Regions from separate parts of the Streptomyces sp. NPDC096013 genome, predicted to be linked through region 2. Evidence: riboswitches for the same ligand, from Rfam matches in the RefSeq annotation. Region 2 holds a riboswitch; the other holds the start of a gene.

Region 1 (4,076 bases), on a different contig from region 2:
GGCGGTGATCGCCCGGGCGCGCTCGGCGTCGCCGCGGGCCACGGCGTCCACGATGGCGCCGTGCTCGGCCCAGGACTCCACGGGGTTGGCCGGGGCGTCCACCGCGTACATCCAGGCGATCTTGTGCCGCAGCTGGGTCAGCATCGAGGTCAGCGCGGGACTCCCGGAGGCCTGGGACAGCGTCTCGTGGAACCAGCTGCCCAGGGAGCGCAGATCCTCGCTGTTGCCCCGCCTGGCCCGCTCCTGGCCCAGCCTGACGAGGCCGCGCAGCACCTTGAGGTGGGCCTCGGTGCGCCGCTGCGCGGCCCGTGAGGCGCCGAGCGGCTCCAGCAGCATCCGCATCTCCAGCAGGTCGGCGGCCTCCTGCTCGGTCGGTTCCGCGACGCACGCGCCCGCGTGCCGCCGGGTCACCACGAACCCCTCGGCCTCCAGCGTGCGCAGGGCCTCCCGGACGGGGACGCGCGAGACCCCGTACCGGCGCGCGAGGAGTTCCTCCGTGAGCCGGCTGCCGCGCTCGTAGACACCGGCGACGATGTCGTCCCGGATCGCCGTGCATACCGAGTGCGCCGGAATACGCATGTCCGACCTCCGCCTTAATCCCCGTGAAACGTCGACGATTGACGTGTGTTCCGTGACTCTATTGCAATGAGCGGGAATTTCCGATGGGGGGCCGGAATCCATGCATATTTTTTGGACAGGAGGGCTCCGGAAACGCCGAAAGCCCCGGCCGGGCGGGCCAGGGCTTCGGGAAGTGCGGTGCTACGCCGTCAGACGTTCACGCCGTGCTTGCGGAGGTAGGCGACGGGGTCGACGTCCGAGCCGTACTCCGCGGTGGTGCGGGCCTCGAAGTGGAGGTGCGGTCCGGTGACGTTGCCGGTCGCCCCGGAGAGGCCGATCTGCCGGCCCGGGGTGACCGTCTGGCCGACGGAGACACCGATGGACGACAGGTGGCCGTACATGGTGTACATGCCGTCGGCCATCTTGATCACCACTTGATTGCCGTACGAGCCGCCCCAGCCGGCCTCGACGACGGTGCCGGAACCGACAGCGTGGACCGAGGTGCCGGTCGAGGCGTGGAAGTCGATGCCGGTGTGGGCGCCGGACGACCAGAGGGAACCGCCGGTCTTGTAGCCGGTGGAGACGTACGAGCCGGTGACCGGTGCGACGAAGGTGTTGAGCCTCTTGCGCTCGGCGGCACGGGCGGCGCGCTCCTTGGCCTCGTGCTCCGCCTTGGCCTGCGCGGCGGCCCTGGCCCGGGCCTCCTCCTTGGCCTGCGCCTCGGCGGCGGCCTGCCGCTGGGCGGCGGCCTGGGCGTCGATCTTCTCGGCCACGGAGTCGCCGATGGCGATGACGGGGGTGAGTCCGGTCTGTTCTGCGGCGGGCTCCGCGGCGAACGCCGGGGCGCTCGCGAGGGTGCCGATGACGCCGGTGGTGGTGAGGGCCGCGACGCTCGCGACACGAACGGTGGTGCGGTGGGTCCGGCTCGGGCGACGGTGCTTCCCGGTGGCGCGGGTGAACGCCATGGAGTGGCTGATCCTTTCCTTCCTTCTCGCCTACCGGGTTAGCTGACGGGTTCGGAGCAGGAAGGTCTCCTACGGACCCCCTCCACGGGCGTCCGATTCACCCCAGGGACGTGGGTCCCCGGCTCCCCTGGCTCGCGCCGTACGGGGACTCGGCGATGACTGTCCGGTGCCGCGAGTGCGGCGCGGTGCCTGACGGACAGCCGGACCGACGCTAAGGGGGGCCACTTTCAATCCCCAAACGGATCAAGGTTTTTGTTGCACATGCCACAGGGCAGACAGGCAACCTCTCCCCCAATTCGGACAATAGGGGGCCCTGGTGACTCTTCAGCCACCAGGGCCCCCACGCGCGCGTGCCGCTCATCGGCCCGCTACGGGTCGTCTACTCGGCCGGGACGACGGTCACTTCGCCGATGCCGAGCGCTTCCACGGGCGCCTTGATCTGCTCCGCGTCGCCGACCAGGATCGTCACCAGACGGTCCACCGGGAAGGCGTTCACGACCGCCGCGGTGGCCTCCACGGTGCCGGTCGCGGCGAGCTGCTGATACAGCGTCGCCTGGTAGTCGTCGGGCAGGTGCTGCTCGACCTGGTCGGCCAGCGTGCTCGCGACGGCCGCGGCGGTCTCGTACTTGAGCGGCGCCACCCCGACGAGGTTCTGCACGGCGACGTCACGCTCGGCGTCGGTGAGGCCGCCCTCGGCGAGCTTGCGCAGCACCGTCCACAGGTCGTCCAGCGCGGGACCGGTGTTCGGGGTGTCCACGGAGCCGCTGATGGCGAGCATCGCGGCGCCCGTGCCGTCGGGTGCCGAACGCAGCACCTGGCCGAACGCCCGCACACCGTAGGTGTAGCCCTTCTCCTCGCGCAGGACGCGGTCCAGGCGGGAGGTGAGGGTGCCGCCGAGGCAGTACGTGCCGAGCACCTGGGCCGGCCACACGCGGTCGTGCCGGTCGGCTCCGACACGGCCGATGAGCAGCTGCGTCTGGACGGCGCCGGGACGGTGCACGATCACGACCCGCCCGGTGTCGTCGGCGGTCACCGGCGGCACGGGACGCGGCTGCGCGGAGGAGCCCGTCCACGAACCCAGGGTGTCGGCGAGCAGCGCGTCCAGGTCGATGCCGGTGAGGTCGCCGACGACCACGGCGGTGGCCGTCGCGGGGCGGACGTGCCGCTCGTAGAAGGCGCGTACGGACGCCGAGTCGATCTTCTCGACGGTCTCCTCGGTGCCCTGGCGCGGACGCGACATGCGCGAGCTCGCCGGGAACAGCTCCTTGGAGAGCTCCTTGGCGGCGCGGCGCGAGGGGTTGGCCGTCTCGTGCGGGATCTCGTCGAGGCGGTTGCGGACCAGCCGCTCGATCTCGCTGTCCGCGAAGGCGGGCGCGCGCAGCGCGTCGGAGAGCAGGCCGAGCCCCTTGGCCAGGCGCGAGGCCGGGACCTCCAGGCTGAGGCGCAGCCCGGGGTGGTCGGCGTGCGCGTCGAGAGTGGCGCCGGAGCGCTCCAGCTCGGCGGCGAACTCCTCGGCGGAGTGCTTGTCGGTGCCCTCGGAGAAGGCGCGCGCGGTGATCGTGGCGACACCGTCCAGGCCGGCCGGCTCGGCGTCCAGGGGCGCGTCCAGGAGCACCTCCACGGCGACGACCTGCTGGCCGGGGCGGTGGCAGCGCAGGACCGTCAGGCCGTTGGCCAGCGTGCCGCGTTCGGGGGCCGGGAAGGCCCACGGCCTGGCCTCGCCGGCCTGGGGCTGGGGGTGGAATTCCATCGTGGCGAGCTCGGTCACTTGGCCGCCTCCTCGTTCTCGTCGCCGGCCTCTGCTTCGTCGTCCTCTTCCGCGACGGGCTCGTAGACGAGCACCGCGCGGTTGTCGGGGCGCAGGCGGGCCTTGGCGACCTCCTGGACCTCCTCCGCCGTCACGTCGAGGACGCGCTGTACGGCGGTCAGGGCGAGCTGCGGGTCGCCGAACAGGACGGCGTACCGGCACAGTTCGTCGGCGCGGCCCGCGACCGTGCCCAGCCGGTCGAGCCACTCGCGCTCCAACTGGGCCTGGGCGCGCTCCATTTCCTCAGCCGTGGGGCCCTCCTCGGCGAACCGGGCGAGCTCCTCGTCGATGGCGGCCTCGATGACGGGCACCTCGACGTCACCGGACGTCTTCACGTCGAGCCACCCCAGGGAGGGCGCTCCGGCCAGCCGCAGCAGTCCGAAGCCGGCCGCGACGGCCGTACGGTCGCGTCGGACAAGGCGGTTGTAGAGGAGCGAGGACTCGCCGCCGCCGAGGATGGTGAGGGCGAGGTCGGCCGCGTCGGACGCGCGCGTGCCGTCCTCCGGGAGGCGGTACGCGCACATCAGGGCGCGCGCCGGGACCTCCTCGACGACGACCTCGCGCAGCTCCCCGCCCATCGTGTCGGGCAGCGCGCCGTCACGGGGTGCGGGCTTGCCGTCGTGCGCGGCGATGGACCCGAAGTACTTCTCGATCCAGGCGAGCGTCTGCTCGGGGTCGATGTCGCCGACCACGGACAGGACCGCGTTGTTGGGCGCGTAGTAGGTGCGGAAGAACGCGCGCGCGTC
Region 2 (4,076 bases):
GGCGGCCGTGCAGTGGGCGGCCGACTGCCGTACGGCAGGGCTGGCCGTGGGCTGCTTCCGTCCTCCTTCCGTGCCCGACGGCATCTCACGGCTCAGGCTGACCGCCCGAGCGGACCTCTCCGGGGCCGAGATCGAACGCGCTGCACGTGTGATCGGCGAGACGCGACCATGAGTCGGCGTGACACGGCCGTGCGTCGCTGACGGGCGGACAGATCAGTGGAACGCGGTGAGGAATCCCGTCCAGCTCTCGGGGGAGAAGAGCAGGGCGGGTCCTTGCGGGTCCTTCGAGTCGCGTACGGCGAGCAGCCCCGCGCGGGGGCCTGAGCGCGGACGAGCCGCCTCGACGCAGTTGTTCGCTCCCGTGCTGTAGCTGCTGCGCAGCCACCGCACACCGGACAGTTCAGAACTGGAAGGTACGTTCCGAGGCAGTGCAGACATGGTGCCTCCTTACGCGCCGTCACCTATCCCGGCGATGTAATCCGACGAATCCTCGGGCGAAAGGGCGTGGAACTGAAGGGTGCTGAAGGCCTCGCTGTAGGCCTCCAGGTCTTCTTTCCGTTCGAGGTAGAGGCTACTCGTCAAGTGGTCGAGAACAACCACGTCCAGATCAGAAGTGCTCGGAAAGGAGAAAATAACGAAAGGCCCGGTGACGCCGATGTGCGCCCCCGCGGCGAACGGCAGTACCTGGAGCCGGACTTGGGGCAACCGAGCCGCCTCCACCAGCCGGTCCAGCTGACGTGCCATCACGCCGGGACCGCCCACCTCCCGGCGCAGCACCGCCTCGTCGAGGACCACGCTCAGCGCCAGCGGCGGATCCGCGCGCAGCACGTCCTGCCTGGCCATACGCACCTGCACCAGCGCGTCGAGCCGCTCGGGCCCGTCGTTGTCGGGGCCTCCCACGGCGGCCCGGGTCACCGCCCGGGCGTACTCCGGCGTCTGAAGCAGTCCGGGGACCACCGAGGTCTCCAGGGTGCGGAGCGTGCTGGCCTGTGACTCCAGACTGATGAAGTCCCGGTAGGCGGGCGGCAGTACACCGCGATAGGCGTGCCACCAGTGGTGCCGGCCGCCGATGTCGTCGGAGCCCGCCAGGATGAGGAGCATGTCCCGAAGTTGGGGGTCACCTACCTGATAGGCGTCCAGAAGTAACCGGACGTCAGGTGGTTTCACGCCACTCGCCCCGGTCTCGATGCGGCTCACCTTCGACTGATGCCAGCCGACGAGCCGGGCCGCCTCTCCGCTGGTGAGCCCCGCCTCCGCACGCAACGCGCGCAGTTCGGCGCCCAGTTTCCGGCGGCGCACCGCGGGACCGTACTGCATGGGTTTCTCCTTACTCCTTCCGAGCCGCCCAAATACGGTCTGAGGTCGCAGAGTTCACCGCTTCGAGCGACAGATATATGCATATCTTGGTGGATCGGCACCGTTACCGCCGAGCTAATGGCAGTCTGGCGAAGAAGCACCAGTCCGGGACCGTACTCGAACCATCCGCGCGCGCCGTGACGGACACCGGTCCCGCGGGAAAGGGACGACCGCGCCATGGCAGACCATCTGGAAGCATCCGTCACTCTGCCGAGCGATCCGGCCTCGGTGTCCGCCGCCCGTACCTATGTCGTCGGAACCCTGGCCGAATGGGGACTCCCGGCGGACACGGAGGCCGCCGACACCATCCGTCTCATCGTGTCGGAACTCGCCACCAACGCCGTACAGCACACCTTCGGCCAGTCACCCACCTTCACGGTGGACATCGAACTGGAGCGTGACGAACACCTGCGCATCGGGGTCACCGACAGCCACCCCCGCTTCCCCAAACGCCTGCCGGCCGCCGTCCAGCAGGACAACGGCCGGGGCATGGTGATCATCCGCTGGCTGACCGCGGAGTGCGGCGGCAAGCTCAGGGTCCGGCCCACCCGCGAGGGCGGCAAGACCGTCTCCGTCGAGGTGCCCTGGACCGTACCGGCCCCGCCGGTGACCGCCGCGGGCCGGCAGGAGCCGTAGAACCGCTTCTGGAACGTCTCCGGACACCCGAGGGGGTGGCGGCCCGTCAGGTGGCCGCCACCCCCTCGGGAGACTCAGCGCGGGTCAGCTGACCCGGCCGTACCAGACGCTCTTGGTCCAGATCTTCTGCAACCGCACCACGTCCCCGGTCTTCGGGGCGTGCCAGATCTTTCCCTTCCCGGCGTAGATGCCGACGTGGTAGACGCTGGAGCCCGAGTGGAAGAACACGAGGTCCCCGGCCTTGCGGCTCTTGGCCGAGATGTGGTGGGTCTTGTTGTACTGCTGGGCAGCCGTACGCGGCAGCTTCTTGCCCGCCTTCTTGTACGAGTACAACGTGAGCCCGGAGCAGTCGAAGCGGCCCGGCCCGGTGGCCCCGTACCTGTACGGGGCGCCCTTCTTGGACGCCGCGACCTGAAGTGCCTTCGTCGCGGGTGTCGCGGCCGCGGCGTCGGATGCGACACCCGGTATCACGACGGAGCCGCCCACGGCGGCGATGGCGAAGGCCGAGGCCGTACCGGCCCTGACCATCAGCGACGGGACACGATTGAGCGCAGTCATGCGCAACCCTTCGTCAGCCGCCTGTGAAGGATGACCTGTCGGATTCGGGCTGGCGAAGTTGCCCGGCCGCTGACGCGGCTTCACCCCAAGGGCTGCTCGACCCGGTCATGGCGTGACCGTCCCGGCGACCCGTCGTGCTTGGGTCCTCCACTCCTGCCGATGCAATCCTGTCGACCTGTCATCCGGGCGGCGGCAGGACTCGGCGTCCGCCCGGATCGCCCCGCCGCTGCGGCGGGGTCTTGTCGTCAGACAGGGATCTTCACCTATGGATGTCCGAAAATCCCAATGGAACCGGGTATTTGTGGGGTTACTCACCACTCACCCGTTCGGGTGGACACCCCCGTGTTCGAGCGGGTGTCGAGCGGGGTGCACCCCTCGGACCAGCACCGGAACACCTCAGCGGCCCCTCGGACCACGCGTGTTGCGCAACCCGGGACGCCTCTCGGACGGAGGAGCGACTACGCCGATCGGGGGTACGCCGTTCGGCTCGTTTCGCCTCCGACCGGGACGGCTCCGCGACCCTCAACTGTCCGGGGGCGCGGGGATGGTGACGCGCGCCGTGCGGCGCTCCCCGTCCAGCACGCGCAGCGCACGCGCCAGGGTGGGGGCGTGCAGCTCGGTCTCGCCCCGCTGGTGCATCAGCGCCAGCGCGTCCCGCAGCTCGACGGCCTTCGCCACCAGCGCCTGAGCGGCCCTCAGACCACGGTACGTGTCACCGTCGTGCGCCGGGTTGATACGGCCCAGCAGGTCGGCCACCTCCAGATAACGGTCGATCAACTCGCCCTCGGCGCGCGTCAGTGCGGGCAACGGCGGCAGTTCCGGCGGCAGCATCGTCGGCTCACGCCCCGCCCGGCTCGGTGAGCGAGGTCTTGCGGGTGGCCACGATCCGGTCCACCAGCCCGTATTCCAGGGCCTGTTGGGCATCCAGGATGTGGTCGCGCTCGATGTCCGCGCTCACCTGCTGCACCGTCCGGCCCGTGTGCAGGGCGAGCAGGGACTCGAGTTGGGACCGGGTGCGCGCCAACTCCTCGGCCTGGATGGCGAGATCACTCGCCTGGCCCTGGACCGGATCCGGCAGCGCGGGCTGGCGGATCACCACCCGCGCACCCGGCAGCGCCGACCGCTTGCCCGGCGTGCCCGCCGCCAGCAGCACCGCCGCGGACGAGTCGGCCCGGCCCAGGCAGATCGTCTCCACGTCACAGCTGACGAACCGCAAGGTGTCGTAGATCGCCGACATCGCGGTGAACGATCCGCCGGGCGAGTTGATGTACAGCGAGATGTCCCGGTCGGGTGCCTGGTACTCGAGGTGCATGAACTGGGCCATCACGTCGTTCGCCGCGATGTCGTCGATCGGCGTCCCGAGGAAGACGATCCGCTCCTCCAGCAGCTTCGAGTACGGGTCGAGGGTCCGGTGGCCCGAGCTGGTGCGCTCGGTGAACTCGGGCAGGACATAGCGGGCGGACGGTCGGGTCATGGCATGACCTCTCTCTGACGGGCGCACTCCCTGGCGGGCTCTGTACAAAATG

What was found. A riboswitch is a leader RNA that binds a small molecule or an ion and turns the genes downstream of it on or off. The one in region 2 is predicted to bind cyclic di-AMP.
Region 1: it holds a riboswitch for cyclic di-AMP, as region 2 does, so the genes downstream of both, ACIRB1_RS07005 (M23 family metallopeptidase) here and ACIRB1_RS38235 (C40 family peptidase) in region 2, are expected to answer to the same signal.

The regions. Positions count from the first base shown of each region.
Region 1 covers NZ_JBIWGK010000001.1:1,665,058-1,669,133, forward strand. Annotated here, with positions in the region: gene ACIRB1_RS07000 (GntR family transcriptional regulator) at 1-579, opposite strand, end outside; gene ACIRB1_RS07005 (M23 family metallopeptidase) at 768-1,523, opposite strand; cyclic di-AMP (ydaO/yuaA leader) riboswitch at 1,537-1,688, opposite strand; gene ACIRB1_RS07010 (M16 family metallopeptidase) at 1,903-3,291, opposite strand; gene ACIRB1_RS07015 (M16 family metallopeptidase) at 3,288-4,076, opposite strand, start outside.
Region 2 covers NZ_JBIWGK010000016.1:198,135-202,210, forward strand. Annotated here, with positions in the region: gene ACIRB1_RS38215 (8-amino-7-oxononanoate synthase) at 1-172, shown strand, start outside; gene ACIRB1_RS38220 (DUF397 domain-containing protein) at 214-438, opposite strand; gene ACIRB1_RS38225 (helix-turn-helix domain-containing protein) at 448-1,317, opposite strand; gene ACIRB1_RS38230 (ATP-binding protein) at 1,534-1,992, shown strand; gene ACIRB1_RS38235 (C40 family peptidase) at 2,077-2,550, opposite strand; cyclic di-AMP (ydaO/yuaA leader) riboswitch at 2,554-2,733, opposite strand; gene ACIRB1_RS38240 (hypothetical protein) at 3,073-3,381, opposite strand; gene ACIRB1_RS38245 (ATP-dependent Clp protease proteolytic subunit) at 3,389-4,024, opposite strand.